Regions from separate parts of the Herbaspirillum sp. Her2 genome, predicted to be linked through region 3. Evidence: predicted binding sites of a transcription regulator. Region 3 holds the regulator's gene; each other region holds the start of a gene.
The links. The regulator sigma-54, encoded in region 3, starts transcription at its own class of promoters, with help from an activator protein. The targets are predictions, from matches to a motif close to TGGCANGNAANCTGCTTT.
Positions count from the first base shown of each region.

Region 1: the regulator sigma-54 is predicted to act here: its motif matches at 2,854-2,871, upstream of urtA (urea ABC transporter substrate-binding protein).
Region 2: the regulator sigma-54 is predicted to act here: its motif matches at 2,381-2,398, upstream of ACWHXP_RS17375 (ammonium transporter).
Region 4: the regulator sigma-54 is predicted to act here: its motif matches at 1,748-1,765, upstream of ACWHXP_RS00410 (acetyl-CoA acetyltransferase).

Region 1 covers NZ_CM176331.1:4,624,934-4,629,687, forward strand. The annotation lists gene urtB (urea ABC transporter permease subunit UrtB) at 1-1,301, opposite strand, end outside; gene urtA (urea ABC transporter substrate-binding protein) at 1,547-2,800, opposite strand; gene ACWHXP_RS21045 (ferritin-like domain-containing protein) at 3,238-4,065, opposite strand; gene ACWHXP_RS21050 (sensor domain-containing diguanylate cyclase) at 4,226-4,754, opposite strand, start outside.
Region 2 covers NZ_CM176331.1:3,819,998-3,824,751, forward strand. The annotation lists gene ACWHXP_RS17360 (alkaline phosphatase D family protein) at 1-27, opposite strand, end outside; gene ACWHXP_RS17365 (oxidoreductase) at 270-1,100, opposite strand; gene ACWHXP_RS17370 (AraC family transcriptional regulator) at 1,306-2,208, shown strand; gene ACWHXP_RS17375 (ammonium transporter) at 2,448-3,650, shown strand; gene ACWHXP_RS17380 (hypothetical protein) at 3,989-4,744, shown strand.
Region 3 covers NZ_CM176331.1:5,520,617-5,525,370, reverse strand. The annotation lists gene lptA (lipopolysaccharide transport periplasmic protein LptA) at 1-443, shown strand, start outside; gene lptB (LPS export ABC transporter ATP-binding protein) at 446-1,189, shown strand; gene ACWHXP_RS25105 (RNA polymerase factor sigma-54) at 1,321-2,811, shown strand; gene hpf (ribosome hibernation-promoting factor, HPF/YfiA family) at 2,964-3,326, shown strand; gene ACWHXP_RS25095 (hypothetical protein) at 3,389-3,535, opposite strand; gene grxD (Grx4 family monothiol glutaredoxin) at 3,697-4,008, shown strand; gene ACWHXP_RS25085 (UbiX family flavin prenyltransferase) at 4,031-4,633, shown strand; gene ACWHXP_RS25080 (SDR family oxidoreductase) at 4,722-4,754, opposite strand, start outside.
Region 4 covers NZ_CM176331.1:88,728-93,481, forward strand. The annotation lists gene ACWHXP_RS00405 (acyl-CoA synthetase) at 1-435, opposite strand, end outside; gene ACWHXP_RS00410 (acetyl-CoA acetyltransferase) at 498-1,679, opposite strand; gene ACWHXP_RS00415 (TRAP transporter substrate-binding protein) at 2,437-3,471, shown strand; gene ACWHXP_RS00420 (TRAP transporter large permease) at 3,577-4,754, shown strand, end outside.

The DNA of each region.
Region 1 (4,754 bases), 900 kb from region 3:
TTGCCGGTGGACACGCCCACGCAGTCGGCCATGCGGCGATTCTGGGTGACGGCGCGCACGAACAGGCCCAGGCGGGTCTTGTTCAGGATCAGCCACACGGCGAAGACCACGAAGAGCGCAAAGAACACGATCACGATGCGGTTGTAGGACAGCACCAGCGAACCCAGCACGGTCACCCCGCCCGACATCCAGCTCGGGTTGGCCACTTCCACGTTCTGCGCACCGAAGATGGAGCGCACACCTTGCATCAGCATCAGGCTGATGCCCCAGGTGCAGAGCAGGGTTTCCAGCGGACGGCCATAGAGCCAGCGGATCACCAGTCGCTCCAGCGCGATGCCGACGGCCGCGGCCACGATGAAGGCGGCCGGCAGTGCCACCACCAGATACGCATCGATGGCGCCGGGGAAGAACTTGCGGAACACCAGCTGGCACACGTAGGTGGTGTAGGCACCGATCATCAGCAGCTCACCGTGGGCCATGTTGATGATGCCCATGAGGCCGAAGGTGATGGCCAGGCCCAGTGCGGCCAGCAGCAGCACGCTGCCCAGCGAGACCCCATAGAACAGCTTGCCGGCGAAGTCGACGATGGCCAGGTGGCGGTCCAGCGCGGAGAGCGTGCGGACTGCTTCGATGCGCACGCCTTCATCAGCTTCGACGTAGGAGCCATCGGGATTCTTGGCCAGCATGTTTTCCAGCACCGGCTTCAACGAGGCATTGGTGGTCTCGGCCAGTTTCTTGACGGCCGCGCGGCGTGCCGCCGGGTCGGCCGAATGCAGGTTGGCGGTGGCTTGCACCTGCTGCAGCACGTCCTTGATCTGCGGATCGCTTTCCTTGGCGAGCGCTTTTTCAATCAGCGGGATCTGGGCCGGGTCGGCATTCTTGAGCAATTCACCGGCGGCGGCCAGGCGCTGGTCACGCTGCGGCGAGAGCAGTTTCAGACCCGAGAGCGCGCCATCGACAGCACCGCGCAGGCGGTTGTTGACGGTGATGCCTTCGGCGTCATCGGGGGCCGGGCCGGTCTGGTCGGTGGCCGGATTGAATGCCTTGCCGGCGTCGTCGACGATGAGCACGTCACCGGCGGGGGTGACGTAGAGCGCGTCGCTGTTCAGGGCATTGAGGATCTTGAGCGCGTCATCATTGGCCAGCGCGGCAATCTGGTTGACGGCGTCGATGCGCGCGTCGGGGTCGTCTCCGCCAAGGGGCTTGAGCAGGGCCGGATCGATGGCTGCGAACGCCCCCAGGGCGTGGACGCAAAGCCAGGTCGCGAGCAGCCCGCGTAGGAACTGGATGGCTGGTTTCATGGTCGGTGTGCGCCTCGAAGCGCGGGCCGGTCAATAGGCTGGCCGGAGCGAGTCGTCGGGCGGTTTTCTTGTGGAGGGAGATGCATCGGGGCGGACGGAGCGCCTTCGATACGCCGCTGACGCGGCTACTCAGGGCGAACGGTCTGTAGATTGTGCAACAAAAACCCGTTCGGACTGAGTAGCCGCAGCGCGGCGTATCGAAGGCGCTCCGAAGAACGCCATGAACTACAACAACAACCGCAAGCTTAGTTCTTCTGCTTGCTTTCGTTGCCCGGGATGTACGGGCTCCAGGGTTGCGCGCGGATGGTGGTCTTGGTCTTGTAGACCACGTTGAACTGACCGTCTGCCTTGATTTCGCCGATCATGACGGGCTTGTGCAGGTGGTGGTTGGTCTTGTCCATTTCCAGCGTGTAGCCCGACGGTGCCTTGTAGGTCTGGCCACCCATGGCGGCGATCACCTTGTCGGTGTCGGTGGACTTGGCCTTTTCCACGGCCTGTGCCCACATGTGGATGCCGACGTAGGTGGCTTCCATCGGGTCGTTGGTCACGACGGTATCGGCGTTGGGCAGGTTCTTGGCCTTGGCGTATTCCTTCCACTTCTTGATGAAGGCGGTGTTGACCGGATTCTTCACCGATTCGAAGTAGTTCCAGGCGGCCAGGTGGCCCACCAGCGGCTTGGTATCGACACCGCGCAGTTCTTCTTCACCCACCGAGAACGCCACCACCGGCACGTCGGTCGCCTTCAGGCCGGCGTTGCCCAGTTCCTTGTAGAAGGGCACGTTGGAGTCGCCGTTGATGGTCGAGATCACGGCCGTCTTGCCACCTGCGGAGAACTTCTTGATGTTGGCCACGATGGTCTGGTAATCGGAGTGGCCGAACGGGGTGTAGACCTCGTCGATGTCGGAATCCTTCACACCCTTGCTGTGCAGGAAGGCGCGCAGGATCTTGTTGGTGGTACGCGGATAGACGTAGTCGGTGCCCAGCAGCACGAAGCGCTTGGCGCCGCCGCCTTCCTTGGACATCAGGTATTCCACGGCGGGAATGGCTTGCTGGTTGGGGGCAGCACCGGTGTAGAAGACGTTCTTCTCCAGTTCTTCACCTTCGTACTGCACCGGGTAGAACAGCAGGCTGTTCAGTTCCTTGAAGACCGGCAGCACCGACTTGCGCGACACCGAAGTCCAGCAGCCGAAGACCACCGAGACCTTGTCCTGGGAGATCAGCTGGCGGGCCTTTTCGGCGAACAGCGGCCAGTTCGAGGCGGGGTCGACCACCACCGGTTCGAGCTTCTTGCCCATCACGCCGCCGGCGGCGTTGATTTCGTCGATGGTCATCAGGGCCACGTCCTTGAGGGACGTTTCGGAAATCGCCATGGTGCCCGACAGCGAGTGCAGGATACCGACCTTGATGGTGTCGGCAGCGAAGGCCGAAGGCAGCCAGGAGGATGCGGCCAGTGCGAATGCGCCCAGAGCGGTGGCTTTCAGTACGGTACGACGTGACATGTGGTGCTCCCTCGAGAAAAGTTTTGGAAGATTTTTTTCACTGCCCAGTCGCTTTAGCAGATTGCGTGCCAATGCCCCGCCAAGGGCCTGCGGGCTGCATCAAAGCGGGGCGGGGAGGGGCGCGGTGCGGGAAGAATGTTGTCAGGCACGCCAGGATTGCGCACCAAAGCCGAGCGCCATTGTCGACAGTCTCATGTCGCTGCGGCAACACTCACCAGCCTGGCGCTCGGCTGTGCGCGATCTTGGTGCGCCGCGCAAAGCGCCAGTGGAGGCGGGTTTACGGCAGGTGGCTCAACTTCCTGAGGGGTGAGACGGATTGTTCACAATAGTGAGCACATCGTGAATGATGAAGCGCCAGGCGGCGTGATCCATTGCGGTGCCTGCCTGGCGCTTGGGGTGGTTCAGATGGTCCTGGCGGACCACCCTGCGGCGCGGGATCAGCGCAACAGCACGTGCTGCATGAACTGGCGCAAGGGGAATTCGATCATGTTCTGCAGGGTCACCGGCAACTCCAGCGGCCGCATGATCATCTTGATGGTGGTTTCGGGCTTGAGATTGACGCGCACGGTACGGCTCATGCGCGAGGCCAGTTCCTTCACGCGTGCCGGATCGGCGGCCAGTTCCGGCTTGTACACCATCACCACGTGGCGGATGGCGCAATCGGCGTCTTCGCTCTTCAGTTCCAGGGTGCGCCGGCTGAGGGTGCCGAAGACGCGCGAGCGGCCGATGTTTTCCTGGCGGCGATAGCGGCGGAAGTATTGGTAGAAATGCTTGTAGTGATTGACCTCGTCATTGGCGATGAGTCCGGCCAGGTGCTTCAGGACCGGCTCGTCGGTGGCCCGCGCCAGCGCCCGGTAGTAAGTGGAGGTGCCGGTCTCGACCACGCAGCGCGCGGCCAGCTCCTGGGCCCGTGTCGGTTCGAGCAGCTCGACCTTGCAGTATTGCGAATATTCGTCGAGGAAGCCCTGGTAGGCGCGCGGCCAGTCGAACTCCGGCCAGACATGCTCGACATAGGCGCGCAGGGCCGCGCCGTGCTGCAGCTCTTCCTGTTCCCACTGCTCGCGCAACCATGTCTCGACCTCGGCATCGCCTTTGTAGAATTCCACCAGGTTGTGGGTGTAGAGGTCGGAACCGCTTTCGACGAAGGAAGCGCAGGCCACCAGGTAGAACAGGTCTTCATTCTGCCGCACCCGCTCGCGGTCGATGCGGTTCAGGTCGATGTCATCGATGGTCCAGTGTTTTTTTTCTTGGCGACTCGGGTTCATCTGCTATACCTCTCTTCTCAAAGTGATGGTGGGCATAGCGATATGATGCAGCGCGATGACATTGGTTCAGGGCCGCCGGCGGCGTCTTGACGCAACTTTGCAAAGCGTCGCGCGACGTCAGCATTTCGTCAGGTGAGCCGGTCCGTGCGACTCTACCCGATCACAGGTTGCTGGTCGCGTCACTGCCCAGCACCACGCGGTTGCGGCCTTGGTACTTGGCGTGATACAGCGCCTGGTCGGCCACGCGCAGCAGTTGTTCGGCGCTGGTGTGCTCATCCGGCTGCAGCGAGGCCACGCCGATGCTGGCCGTGATGTAGCCGAAGGGCGAATCGGCATGCGGCAGCTTGAGTTCGAAGATGGCCTGGCAGATGTGCTCGGCCTGCTGCAGGGCATGGGCGGTATCGCTCTCGGCGATGATGACGCAGAACTCCTCGCCGCCATAGCGTGCTACCAGGTCGGTAGCGCGGCGCGAACTCTTCTGCAGCACGCGCGCCACGATGCGCAGGCACTCATCCCCTGCCACGTGGCCGTAGCGGTCGTTGTATTTCTTGAAGTAATCCACGTCCAGCATCAGGAGCGCCAGCGCATGGCCGGAGCGCACCGAGCGCCGCAGCTCGCTGTCGAGTACCTCGTCGAAGCGACGCCGGTTGGCCACCCCGGTCAGGCCATCGGTGGCCGACAGCGCTTCC
Region 2 (4,754 bases), 1.7 Mb from region 3:
GTCGGCTAGCGGGTTGCGGTCTGGCATGGCGACTCCTGTGAGGGTGAGGGAAAGAGTGACGAAGACACGGGGGCTTGCAATCTAGCAACCGAATATGACCGTCCGATGAAACCCTGCTGACCAGTCCTGACCGCAGAAACATGCGGCGCTCTTCTCGTAAAAAATGCGGCCCTCGGGCCGCATGATCTCGCCTCTTCCCGATGGATAGTGTCGCGATCGATCCAGGCATCACACTATCTCAACGACATCGGACTCTCACGCAAGATCGTTCACCGGAAATCCGTTGATGCCGAGATCGTTTCCCATGCGTCGATTTCCTCGCCCATCCGCGCCAGCTTTTCGCGCACCAGCTTGACGGCATCACTGCCCAGCAGGAGATGGGCCGGCGCGTTGGCATCGCCGGCAATGTCGAGGATCACCTGCGCCGCCTTGGCCGGGTCGCCGAGCTGGTGTCCGCTCTTGGCCTGGCGTGCCGCACGGATCGGATCGATCACGGCGTCGTAATCCGCAATGCTGCGGGGCGAGCGCACCATGGAGCGCCCTGCCCAGTCGGTACGGAAGGAACCGGGCGCCACGGCGGTGACCTTGATGCCGAACGCCGCCACTTCCTTGGCCAGGGTCTCGGAAATGCCTTCCAGGGCGAACTTGCTGCCGCAGTAGTAAGCAATGCCCGGCATGGTGATGAATCCCCCCATGGAGGTGATGTTGATGATGTGGCCGCTGCGTCTTGCGCGCATGGTGGGCAGCACGGCCTTCATCATGGCCACGGCACCAAACACGTTGACATCGAACTGGTGCCGCATCTCTTCAAACGAGGATTCTTCGAGCGCGCCTTCATGTCCATAGCCGGCGTTGTTGATCAGCACATCCACCGGAGCCAGGTGCTCGACCACCGCAGCAATGGCGGGGAAATTGGTCACATCGAGAACGATGGCCGTCGCCCGTGCGGGATCAAGCTGCTCGAATTGCTCTTTGGCGGCTTGGCTGCGCACTGTGCCTGTTACTGAATGGCCAGCCTGCAGGGCAGCATCCGCCAGCGCCCGGCCAAAGCCCGAGCTCACGCCCGTAATCAGGAAATGCAATGTCCTGGAATTTTTCATGGGAATCCTTGTAGCTCCTTGATGGTGGCTTCTCCCGGAGGCCGAAGCAGCTTCCCGACGCAGAGGACGATGGGTGCCATCATAGGCAGGACTCCACAAATCCGCCATGTCGGTTAGCATGTGGTGTTTGCCTAAAACTATGAGATTGCTCATGTCGGGAAGCACGAAGAAATCCGCGCAGAAAAAATCGAATGCGCACCAGCGCATGGTGCAGCTGCTCACCGAGCTCGCTCCTGACGAGGGCTACAACCTGTCGCTGCTGCCGGATGTGCGCTTCCTCAGGTCCAACCGTGCATTGAGTGAAACGCCGGTCCTCTATGAGACGGGCATCGTGGTGGTCGTGCAGGGACGCAAGCGTGGATTCCTCGGCGGGCAAACCTATCTCTATGATGCCCGTCACTACCTGGCTGTTTCGGTACCCGTCCCGTTCACGATGGAAACCGACGCCACAGAGAAGACGCCTTTGCTGGCGATCTATTTCCGGCTGGATTTTCAGCTGCTGGCTGAAGTGCTGGTGCAGATGGACGATGCCGACCTCTCCGCCCATCCGCAGACCATGTTCGCGACCCGGATGGATGCCAGCATGTCCGCCTCCGTGCTGCGTTTTCTGGAAGCGATGCGGGTGCCGATGGAAGCCAGGATCCTGGGCCGTTCACTGGTGAAGGAGATCTACCTGCGGGTACTCACGGGCCGGCAAGGAGCCTCCATGCGCGCCGCACTGCGCACTGACGGGCAGTATGGAAAAGTCGCCAGGGCCATCAGGAAGATCCATGCCGCCTACGCGGACAAACTGGATGTGGGGCAGCTCGCGCACGAGGCCGGAATGAGTCCGCCTTCCTTCCATGCGCATTTCAAGGCGGTCACCGCTACCTCGCCGATGCAATACCTGAAATCGACGCGCCTGCATCAGGCGCGTCTGCTGATGCTGCGCAATGGCCTGACGGTGGCCGAAGCCAGCGCACGCGTCGGCTACGAGAGTGCATCCCAGTTCAGCCGCGAATTCAAACGCCTGTTCGAACTGCCGCCGACGCAAGAGGTGGCGCGGATGAAGGATGCGTATGCGCTGCCCGATCCGGAACCGTCGGCGCTGTTCGTGTCATCGCACTGACTCGGCTCTCAGGGAGCACTCTGAAGCCCGGCAGGCCTGCGCACCAAAATGCAGCCAGCCTTTGAAGACGCGCCTCGTCTTGCACACTCTTCGTGCGGCCAAAAGAATGAATATAGGCTGATGCACCTGAAAAGTTCTTTAAAATCAGCCGACTGCAAAATAATCACCAAAATGGAACGGAAATTGCTTTAGTCGTGGCTTTCAAACATTTCCTTGCACACTTTTTGGGAGATTTTCTGGTGGACGATCACAAAAACGGCGCAGACGCCCTCTTCATTTTGCTGGGGGCGATCATGATCCTGGCCATGCATGCCGGCTTTGCCTTCCTGGAACTGGGGACGGTGCGCAAGAAGAACCAGGTCAATGCCCTGGTGAAAATCCTGGCCGACTTCGCGGTGTCGACCATCGTCTATTTCTTCATCGGCTATTACGTGGCTTACGGCGTGAGCTTCTTTGCCGGTGCCGAAACGCTGGCCGAGCGCAGCGGTTTCGAGCTGGTGAAATTCTTCTTCCTGCTGACCTTCGCGGCGGCCATCCCGGCGATCATCTCGGGCGGCATTGCCGAGCGTTCCAAATTCAATCCGCAGCTGATCGCCACGGCGGTGCTGGTGGGACTAGTCTATCCCTTCTTCGAGGGCATCGCGTGGAACCAGCACCTGGGCGTGCAAGCCTGGCTGGTGGCCACCTTCGGTGCCGAGTTCCATGACTTCGCCGGGTCCATCGTGGTCCACGCGGTGGGTGGCTGGATCGCGCTGCCGGCGGTCCTGCTGCTGGGCGCACGCCGTGGCCGCTACAGCAAGGAAGGCGCGGTGGCCGCGCATCCGCCCTCCAACATTCCTTTCCTGGCCTTGGGTGCGTGGATCCTGACGGTCGGCTGGTTCGGCTTCAACGTGATGAGCGCGCAGACCTTGGACAAGATGAATGGCCTGGTCGCCATGAATTCGCTCATGGCCATGGCCGGCGGCACGCTGGTGGCGCTGCTGATGGGTCGCAACGATCCCGGCTTCGCCTACAACGGCCCGCTGGCCGGCCTGGTGGCGGTATGCGCCGGCTCGGACCTGATGCATCCGCTGGGTGCACTGGTTACCGGCGGCATTGCGGGGGCGATTTTCGTGTGGATGTTCACCCGCACCCAGAACAAGTGGAAGATCGACGATGTGCTGGGCGTGTGGCCGCTGCATGGCTTGTGCGGCCTGTGGGGCGGTCTTGCGGCGGGTATCTTCGGCTTGCAGGCGCTAGGCGGACGCGGTGGCGTGTCGTTCATGTCGCAGCTCATCGGCAGCATCATGGGGATCGCCATTGCGGCAGCGGGCGGATGGATCGTCTATGGCTTGCTGAAGAAGGCGGTCGGGATACGACTGGATCCGGAGCAGGAATTTGAAGGGGCGGATCTGGCCATTCACAAGATTTCTTCTACGGCGGAGAGGGAGACCAGCTGGTAAGACGGTGACAAGCAACAATGAAATCTAGCGAGCCCATTCGAATCGATCGGACTCCTCGGGACTGAAATAAAACTACCATCACCAAAGCGTCGACGCTTTTGAAAAGGCCACCATTCGGTGGCCTTTTCATATGGAAAATCGATTGCAGCCAGGCCCCATCTTCCTCTCTCAAAGAGTGGTCAATGCACCGATCCGAATGAGAATGATCAGTCAGTGATTTGAAAGCCAGAGGCCGTATGATCGCTGCAGCTGTTTTGCCATCACAGCACTATCAATGCATTGACCGCATACATCTGCGCGACACCAATTGCACAACAACGACCTCACGAGGATACTCGATGATAAAAACCCGTCCCATCATCGGCTATTTTGCTGCCAGCGCATCTCTGCTGTGCGCCAGTGCCAGTTACGCCCAAACTGCCGATGCGCCATCGTTGCAGGAGGGTGATGCCTGGGTCTATCAAGCCACCGAAGAACAAAACACGGCAGGCATACTCGGCTCTACCACCAAGAAATGGGACGTCGCCATTGTCCGCTCCGGCAGCAAGACCATGGTCATTTCCGCCAAGGCGGAAGACTCCAATCTGCCACCCAAGGAATTGTTGCGCAATGCCGACTGGGCCGTAGTGCAAAACATCAATGGCAAGAATACCGTTACCAATCGTCCCTATGATTTCCCGCTCAAACCGGGCAAGACCTGGAAAGTGGAATACGATACCGCCAACCCTGATGCACGCACGAAGGTGCAGCACATCACCAAAAATTACACGGTCTTGGGCTGGGTCGATATCAAAGTACCGGCTGGTACCTACCATGCAATCAAAGTGGAAATGGAAGGCGAATGGAGCAAGGAATTCAATCCGACTGCCGCCGTCGCCACTTCCACCGTCACCAGCAGCCAGGCTGGTTCAGTGGCCATTTCCGCCAGCCGAAACGCCAGCACGCAACAGTCGGCCAGCGGCAGAATGTACGACGCGTTCTGGTATGTTCCCGAACTCAAAACTCACGTCAAGTTGATTACCGAAAACTACCAGGCTGGCGGTGCCTTGAATAAACGCGTGACCGAAGAATTGGCAGCATCACCAGTAGATTGATCTGCTCGCG
Region 3 (4,754 bases):
TGGTATTGACGACCGACCAGTACGGTTATGAAAATGCGGTGCTGTATGCGGCCCCGGGCGCGCTGGCCAACTTCCGCCAGAAGCGTGACGGCGGTCCCAACCTGTGGATCGAAGGCCAGGCCGAGCGCATCGAGTATTCGGAGCAGACCGAAATCTCCAAGCTGTTCCAGCGCGCGCACATCCAGCGCATGGACGGCGATCGCATCACCGATGAAGTCAACGGCGAATTCATCTCCTACGACAGCCGCGCCGAATTCTATTCCGTGAACAACACCGCCACCGGCGAGAGCAAGCCGGGCGCAGGCCGCATCACTGCGGTGATCCAGCCCAAGAATCCGCCGCCGGCAGGCAGCACCGCGCCGGCCACCCCGTCGGCCCAGCCCGCGGGCAAGAACAACGCCGCGCAGCCTGCAACGCGTCGCGACAGCGGAAAGGATCAGTAACGATGGCAGTCAGCTCGCTGGTCGTTCGCGGCCTGAAGAAAAGTTATGGCGCGCGCCAGGTAGTGCGCGATGTCTCGATGGAATTGCGCAGCGGCGAGGTGGTCGGCCTGCTCGGCCCCAATGGGGCCGGCAAGACCACCTCGTTCTACATGATCGTGGGACTGGTGCCTTCCGATGGTGGCGAGATCGACCTCGATGGCGCGTCCATTTCGCGCATGCCGATCCACAAGCGTGCCACCATGGGCTTGTCCTACCTGCCGCAGGAAGCCTCGGTATTCCGCAAGCTGACGGTGGAAGACAATATCCGCGCCGTGCTGGAACTGCGCCGGGAAGAGGGCAAGCCGCTCTCGCGCGATGAAATCGAAGGCCGCCTCAACAACCTGCTGCACGAATTGCAGATCGAGAAGCTGCGCGAAAGCCAGGCGCTGTCGCTCTCGGGCGGTGAACGCCGGCGCGTCGAGATCGCCCGCGCACTGGCCACCGATCCGCGCTTCGTGCTGCTGGATGAACCGTTCGCCGGTATCGACCCGATTGCCGTGATCGAGATTCAGCGCATCGTGCGCTTCCTGAAGGAACGCGGCATCGGCGTGCTGATCACCGACCACAACGTGCGCGAAACGCTGGGCATCTGTGATCGCGCCTACATCATCAACCAGGGCACGGTGCTGGCCAGCGGCAATCCGGAAGAGATCATCGCCAACGAGTCGGTGCGCCGCGTGTATCTGGGCGAGCATTTCCGCATGTAAGCGGTGCAGTCGGCTTGCCCGATACGCTTGAAGAAATACAGAGTGCACATCACGTAATACGCAACAAGCAATACGCAATACGCAACGACCGGCAGAGCAACCAGCGGGCCACGCCGCTTTCAGAAAGACAGATGAAACAGTCGCTCCAGTTACGTACCTCGCAGCACCTCGCATTGACGCCGCAACTGCAGCAGTCGATCAGACTGTTGCAACTGTCGACGCTGGAACTGCACCAGGAACTGGAACAGATCCTCTCCGATAATCCCCTGCTGGAACGCCTCGACGACGCGCTCGACAATTCGGTACGTCTGCTGGCCGATGGCGCGGTCTCCAGTTCGCCCTCCAGCGGCGTTGCCGAAACCAGTCACGAAGGCAGCGGCGAAGCGGCCCCGGCCGCCAGCGATGGCGATTCCAGCTTCGACTACCAGGACAACGCGCCGGAAGCCGGTGTCACGGGGGATGCCGACTGGAGCTTCGACGACGTCGCGCGCAGCGGCAAGTCGCCAGACGATGACGATGCCCGTCCACAACTCGAAGCGCACGAACTGACCCTGCGCGAACACCTGCTGGAACAGATCCGCGTGACCGCACGCACCCTGCGTGATCGTGCGCTGCTGGAACTGCTCACCGATGCGCTCGACGAGAGCGGCTATCTGGAAGAGCCGCTGGAAGACATCCACGCGCGCCTGCCCGAAGAGCTGGGCATCGACATGGAAGAGCTGTCGATTTCGCTCAAGCTGCTGCAGAGCCTGGACCCGGCGGGTGTCGGTGCGCGCAGTGCCGGCGAATGCCTGGCCCTGCAGATCCGCCGCCTGCCCAAGATTCCCTTCGTGACGCGCAAGCTGGCCTTGAGGATCGTGGAGGATTACCTGCCGCTGTTTGCACAACGCGATTTCAACAAGATCAAGAAGGCACTGGATTGCGATGACGAAGACCTGCGTGAAGCGCAGGCCGTGATCCGCCAGTGCCGTCCGCATCCGGGTGCGGAATTCGCGCGCGATGCCTCGGACTATGTGGTGCCGGACGTGATTGTCAAGCAGACAAAGAACGGCTGGCAGGTCATGCTCAACCATGAGGTCATGCCCAAGCTGCGCGTCAATGCGATGTATGCCAGTGCATTGAAGCAAGCCAAGGGAGAAGGTTCGCTGTCGTCGCAGTTGCAGGAAGCCAAGTGGCTCATCAAGAACATGCGGCAACGTTTCGATACAATTTTGCGCGTCGCGCAGGCTATTGTGGAACGTCAAAGAAACTTCTTTTCACATGGGGCAGTCGCCATGCGCCCCCTTGTGCTGCGTGAAATTGCTGATACACTGGGTCTACACGAGAGCACCATCTCTCGCGTGACGACTCAGAAATACATGCTCACTCCGCATGGAATGTTTGAGTTGAAATACTTCTTCGGTAGCCATGTCGCGACTGAAACCGGAGGTGAAGCATCCTCCACCGCGATACGGGCGCTGATCAAACAGTTGATAGGAGCCGAGAACCCGCAGACCCCATTATCCGATAGCAAGATTGCGGATATGCTGGCAGAACAAGGCATGGTGGTCGCGCGACGCACAGTCGCCAAATACCGCGAAGTGTTGAAGATTCCGCCGGTCAATCTCCGCAAGTCCCTCTGAGTTTTTCCTCAGTTTTTCTGCAGTACCGTTGCTGTGTTCAGGCAAGCATCCGACTGATGCCCGCGCCATCCGACACGAAGACCGTGCCCGTGGTACAGCTGCAGCAGGATCGATTGCACGAACCTCCAGTGACTTCACGATAGGAGTCTTGTATGAATCTGACCATCAGTGGACACCACCTCGAACTGACCCCCGCCATCCGGGAATACGTGCAAAGCAAGCTCTCGCGTATCAAGCGCCATTTCGACAACGTGATCGACGTCAGCGTGATCCTGAGCGTAGATAAACTCACAGAAAAGGAAAAGCGCCAAAAAGCGGAAATCAACGTCCACATCAAGGGGAAGGATCTACATGCGGAAAGCATCGCACACGACCTCTACGCTGCCATTGACACGCTGATCGACAAGCTCGATCGCCAGGTCATCAAGCACAAGGACAAGTTGCAGGAGCATCACTCCATGGCCAAGCGCCTGCCGGACGAAACGCCGGAGGATGCGGTGGCCGGAGCGGCATAAGCCAGGACACCCTCGGCAAGCCACCTCGCAGCCGCAAGGCTGCTGAGAAAGCCAGCCGAATTTCATGAGGAAGGGGCGCGCAAGCGCCCTTTTTCATTTGCGGCCGCCGAACTGGCCAAGCCTGTGGAAAAGATATAAATCATTGCGTAAAGCAACTTTTCCACCGCCGCTGCTGACGATGATGCAAGGGACGGCTTGAATGTCTTCACGGCACCCTCATCTTCGACACAAGAATTTGCATACGATATAAATCATTTCCTCGATGCAATTTTTTTCCCGTTCAGACAGGCCACCAGCATGCAGGCGATTTCAACGCGCCCGCCGGCTTTTCCCTATAATGTCGGGCAATCCCATTTTTAAAGGCACAGCCATGAGCGACGTCCAATCCTGGATCAAAGAAACCGTGACCCAAAACCCCGTGGTGCTGTTCATGAAGGGCACTGCACAGTTCCCCCAATGCGGCTTTTCCGGCAAGGCCATCCAGCTGCTGAAGGCCAGCGGTGCCGAGAACATCGTCACCGTCAACGTGCTGGAAAGCCCGGACGTGCGCCAGGGCATCAAGGAATACTCGAACTGGCCGACCATTCCTCAGCTGTACGTGAAGGGTGAATTCGTCGGCGGCTCCGACATCATGACCGAGATGTACGAGTCCGGCGAACTGCAGACCCTGATCAAGGGCTGAGTTTTACTTACCTGACTGACTCATGAGCAGTTCTTCCAGCCAGCCGCGCCAGCGCCTGATCGTTGCGATCACCGGTGCCACCGGTGCCATCTATGGCGTGCGGCTGCTGGAGCATCTGCGCAAGCATGGCCAGGTGGAAACGCACCTGATGGTGTCCGAAGCTGGCGTGCTCAATCTGCATCAGGAACTGGACATGCGGCGCAAGGATGTGGAAGCGCTGGCCGATGTGGTGCACAACGTGCGCGATGTCGGCGCCTGCATCGCCAGCGGCTCGTTCGCCTCCACCGGCATGGTGGTGGCGCCCTGTTCGATGAAGACCCTGGCCGCCGTGGCGCATGGTCTGTCCGACAACCTCATCACCCGCGCAGCGGATGTGGTGCTCAAGGAACGCCGCCAGCTGGTGCTGATGGTCCGCGAGACCCCGTTCAATCTGGCCCATCTGCGCAACATGACATCCGTCACCGAAATGGGCGGCGTGATCTTCCCGCCCCTGCCCGGCTTCTACCAGCGCCCTGCTTCCATGGAAGAGATGGTGGATCACACGCTGGGACGCGTGCTGGACATGTTCGGGATTTCCATGCAGTTGACGCCGGAGTGGAAGGGCATGAAGGGCGGGACTGAGTGATGCGTTAGCCCTTATCACGTTCGGGCAAAGAAAAATGGCCGCAGCTCATCACCGCGGCCATTTCTTCATCTGGCGAATATAACCCGGCTCACCCCCGCCCGATATACGGCATCTTGGTCGC
Region 4 (4,754 bases), 180 kb from region 3:
ACCGCGGTCATACAGCATCACGCAGGCGCCGCTGGACTGGCCGAGATAGGCGGCCTCGGGCGGCGTGATGCGGAAATTGGTCGGCACCCAGACCACGCCCATCTTGAAGGCGGCCCAGGCACTCTCGAAGATCTGCTGGTTGTTGCGCGAGTGGACCAGCATCTTGTCGCCCTTCTTGACGCCGCGCCGGGTGAGGGCGTGGGCCAGCGCATCGACGCGGGCATTGATCTCGCGCCAGGGGATCAGGCGGTCGCTGCCATCGGTTGCGCCTTGCGCCAGGATCAGGCCCGGCTCTTCCGGAAAGCGGCGCGCCACGTCCGAGAGCAGGCGGCCCAGGTTCATCACTTTGCTTAACATCGTCTCACTCGTCCCGATTCTTCTGATGGAATTCTGATGGAAATTGGCGTGCTGCCTTGTTCTGTTTTTTTTGCACATCACTTCATATGGCGCGCCATCCTTCAACGCCAGGATGGCGCGCCGGGGCTGCTACCGCATTTTCAGTTCACACGCTCCAGAATGCTCACATAGTTGGCCACCGCCGCACCGCCCATGTTGAACACGCCGGCATAGCGCGCATTGGCGATCTGCATGTCGCCCGCATCATGGGATGCCTGCATGGCCGCCATCACGTGCATCGAGACACCGGTGGCACCGACAGGATGGCCCTTGGACTTCAGCCCGCCCGAGGGATTGACCGGCAGCTTGCCGTCCTTGGCGGTGATGCCTTCGGCAATCACGCGCGCGCCCTGGCCGTGCGGGGCCAGGCCCATGGCTTCGTATTCCAGCAATTCGGCCACGGTGAAGCAGTCGTGCGTTTCCACCAGCGAGAGATCATCGAGGCTCAGGTTGGCCTGACCCAGCGCCTTCTTCCAGGCCAGCTCGGCGGCCTCGAAGCGGGTCGGGTCGCGGCGCGACAGCGGCAGGAAATCATTGACGTGGACCGCCGCGCGGAATTGCACGGCACGCGGCATGGACTTGGCCACATCGGCGGCGCTGATCACCAGGGCCACTGCGCCGTCGGAAACGAGCGAGCAGTCGGTGCGCTTGAGCGGACCGGCCACGTACGGGTTCTTGTCGGAGACCGTGCGGCAGAAATCGAAACCGAAATCCTTGCGCATGTGCGCATAGGGATTGACCATGCCGTTCTTGTGATTCTTGGCCGCGATCATCGCCAGCGCATCGGACTGGTCGCCGAAGCGATCGAAGTAGCTCTGCGCGATTTTGCCGAAGACCCCGGCAAAGCCGCCCGGAATGCCCGCCTCTTCCTTGGCGTAGCAGGCCTTGAGCAGCACCTCGCCCACTTGCGCGGTGGCCAGCTCGGTCATCTTCTCGAAGCCGATCACCAGCACGTGTTTCGATTCGCCGGCCTTGATCGCCTGCAGGCCCGAATGGATGGCCGCCGAACCGGTGGCGCAGGCATTCTCCAGGCGCGTGGCGGGTTTGAAGCGCAGCTGCGGCAGCGTGTTCAGGACCAGCGAAGAAGGGAAATCCTGGTACAGGAAACCGGCATTGAAGGTGCCGAAATGCACCGAGTCGATGTCTTCCGGTTGCAGCCCGGCGTGCTCGATGGCGGCCTTGGCGACCTGACCGATCAGCACTTCCGGATCGATGCCGTCGAGCTTGCCGAACTGCGAATGGTTCCAGCCGGTGATGCAGGGTGAGGATGCAGAAACAGTCATGGGGTTGTCCTTGTGTCCGTAATCACGGGGTCAATGGAGCGGGGTCGCTCCGTTACACACAGGGGCAATATGCAAAATCGGTGCCACGCGCAGGACCGCTTGCGCCACCGCATGCAGCCGGTGTCGAAGGTCCCTTGCCTCGGCATCGCGCAGCCGGTGATGGCGCCATCGTGCCAGGTGCCGGCCTGCATCTTGCCCGTCTCCTGAGAGTGCCGGCGCAAAGCCGCGCCGGGTCTCGCTTTGTTGTTGATGTTGATGCGTGCTGATGTGTTCGGCAGGCGGCCCGCTCATTCCCGACATGCAGGAAAAAATGGAACAGGGCAGGGCCGTGCCCGCCGACCGCATGAAGATAGCACGTACTTTACGTTAACGTAAATCATTGCGCTGCAGCAGCCGGCAGGCATCACTATTGCCGGTGAGCAGCATGAACAGGTGTCGATTCCTGCGACAGTGCAGCGACACTCCTGCGACAGGTGTCGCAGCCCCGCTGCACGTAAATAAATGAGGGCGGCGATGATTGCGTGCTTGTACAGGCCCGCCCTTATCGCAGAGAATACAGGCGCAGTGCCGTTGAGGGAGCGGGGCGAGGCCATGCCGACCAGGGAGGACCGGGGGCTTGGCATCCAATTTGCTCTGTCGAGGCACAGGCAGTGTTGACCACCCGGGACAGGGAGCTGCACGCCCGATCCAGCAAGCCCTGGTAGCGCCGGATTCAGCAAATTTCAAAATTACAAACAGACAGACAGGAGACAAGCAGATGGAACAATCCACTGGCAAGATCACGCGCCGCCATTTTCTGAAGACGGCTTCGGTGGCCTCGGCTGCCGCCGCTACCGGCCTGGTATCGACCTCCGCGCATGCGGCCGAATTCACCTTCAAGTACGCCAACAATCTGCCGGTCACGCACCCGATGAATGCGCGCGCCAAGGAAATGGCCGCGGCCATCGCGGAACAATCCAAGGGCCGCATCGAACTGCAGCTCTACCCCAACAACCAGTTGGGCACCGATACCGACATGCTCTCGCAGGTGCGTGCGGGCGCGATTGATTTCTTCACGCTCTCGCCGCTGATCCTGGGCACGCTGGTGCCGGCTGCGCAGATCTCCGGCATCGGGTTTGCCTTCAAGGATTACAGCCAGGTCTGGCCGGCCATGGATGGCGAACTGGGCGCGCACGTGCGCAAGCAGATCGAAGCCAAGTCCACACTGTTCGCCTTTGAAAAGATCTGGGACAACGGCTATCGCCAGATCACCAACAGCACCAAGCCCATCAAGGCGGCCGACGACCTCAAGGGCATGAAGCTGCGCGTGCCGCCCAGCCCGCTGTGGACCTCGATGTTCAAGGCCTTCGATGCGGCCCCGACCTCGATCAACTTCGCCGAAGTCTATTCGGCCCTGCAGACCAAGATCGTGGAAGGCCAGGAAAACCCCATGGCCATCATCTCCACCGCCAAGCTCTACGAAGTGCAGAAGTACTGCTCCATCACCAACCACATGTGGGATGGCTTCTGGTTCCTGGGCAACAAGAAATCCTTCGAGCGCCTGCCCAAGGATCTGCAAGACATGATGGCCCGCATCATCAACGAAGCCGCCATGAACCAGCGCGCCGACGTGCGCAAGCTCAACGATTCGCTGGTCGATGAAATGAAGGGCAAGGGTCTGGCCTTCAACAATGCCGATGCCGATTCCTTCCGCGCCAAGCTGCGCAGTGCCGGTTTCTATGCCGAGTGGAAGAAGAAGTTCGGCGACGAGCCCTGGGCCCTGCTGGAAAAGTACACCGGCAAGCTGGCCTGAGCGCTTCGTTTGCCGGGGCTCATGCCTGCATGAGCCCGTGCGCCGGAGTGCTGCCCTCGCCGTGAGGGCAGCGCTCCCGCCCTGAATCCATTTCGCTGGAGCTTGATGATGGAAGCTGCAATGACTTACCGCGCCCCGGTCAACATGAACCCGGCTGCGCGCGCGCTGGTCGCATTCAATCGCATGGTGATGCACGTGGTCGGTGCCGTGGCGGCCGCCCTGGTGGTGGCTGAAACCGTGGTGCTGCTGACCGGCGTGATCTACCGCTATGCGCTGCATGACCCCCTGGTATGGTCGGATGAACTGGCCTCGATTCTGTTCATCTGGCTGTCGATGCTGGGGGCCGTGCTGGCGCTGGATCGTGGGGAGCACATGCGGCTCACCGCCATCATCAACAAGTGTTCCGAGAAAGGCCGCGTGTGGCTCGAAACGGTGGCGGCACTGGTGGTCTGCATCTTCGTGCTGATGGTGATCCATCCGGCCGTGGACCATGCGGTGGAGCAGATGCCGATCACCACGCCGGCGCTGGAAATCCCCGATGGCCTGCGCGCTGCGGCCCTGCCGGTCGGCGCGATCCTGATGCTGCTGGCGGCGGTCTCGCGCATGGCGGCCATGACGACGATGCGACTGCTGCTCTCGGCACTGGCCGTGGTGGCCGTGATTGCGGGCGCGCTGTGGCTGGCCAAGCCCATGCTGCTGGGCATGGGCAATTACAACCTGATCGTGTTCTTCGTGCTGCTCATCGGCGTATGCGTGGCCGGTGGCATTCCCATCGCGTTCGCTTTCGGTACGGCCACCATGGCCTATCTGGCCCTGGCCACCACGGCACCGCTGATGATCGTGGTCAGCCGCATGGACGAGGGCATGTCCAGCCTGATCCTGCTGTCGGTGCCGCTGTTCGTGCTGCTGGGCTCCTTGCTGGAAATGTCGGGCCTGGCCAAGACCCTGATCGACTTCATGGCCGCGCTGCTGGGCCACGTGCGCGGCGGCCTGCAATACGTGCTGCTGGGGGCGATGTTCCTGGTCTCCGGCATCTCCGGTTCCAAGGCAGCCGACATGGCCGCGATTGCCCCGGCGCTGTTCCCCGAGATGAAGAAGCGCGGTTCCAAGCCGGAAGAACTGGTGGCCTTGCTGTCCTCCTCCGGTGCCATGACCGAAACCATTCCGCCGAGCCTGGTGCTCATCACCATCGGTGCGGTCTGCAGCGTGTCGATCACGGCGCTGTTCATTGGCGGGCTGATGCCGGCCGCGATTGCCACCATCGCCATTGCGGTCGTGTGCTG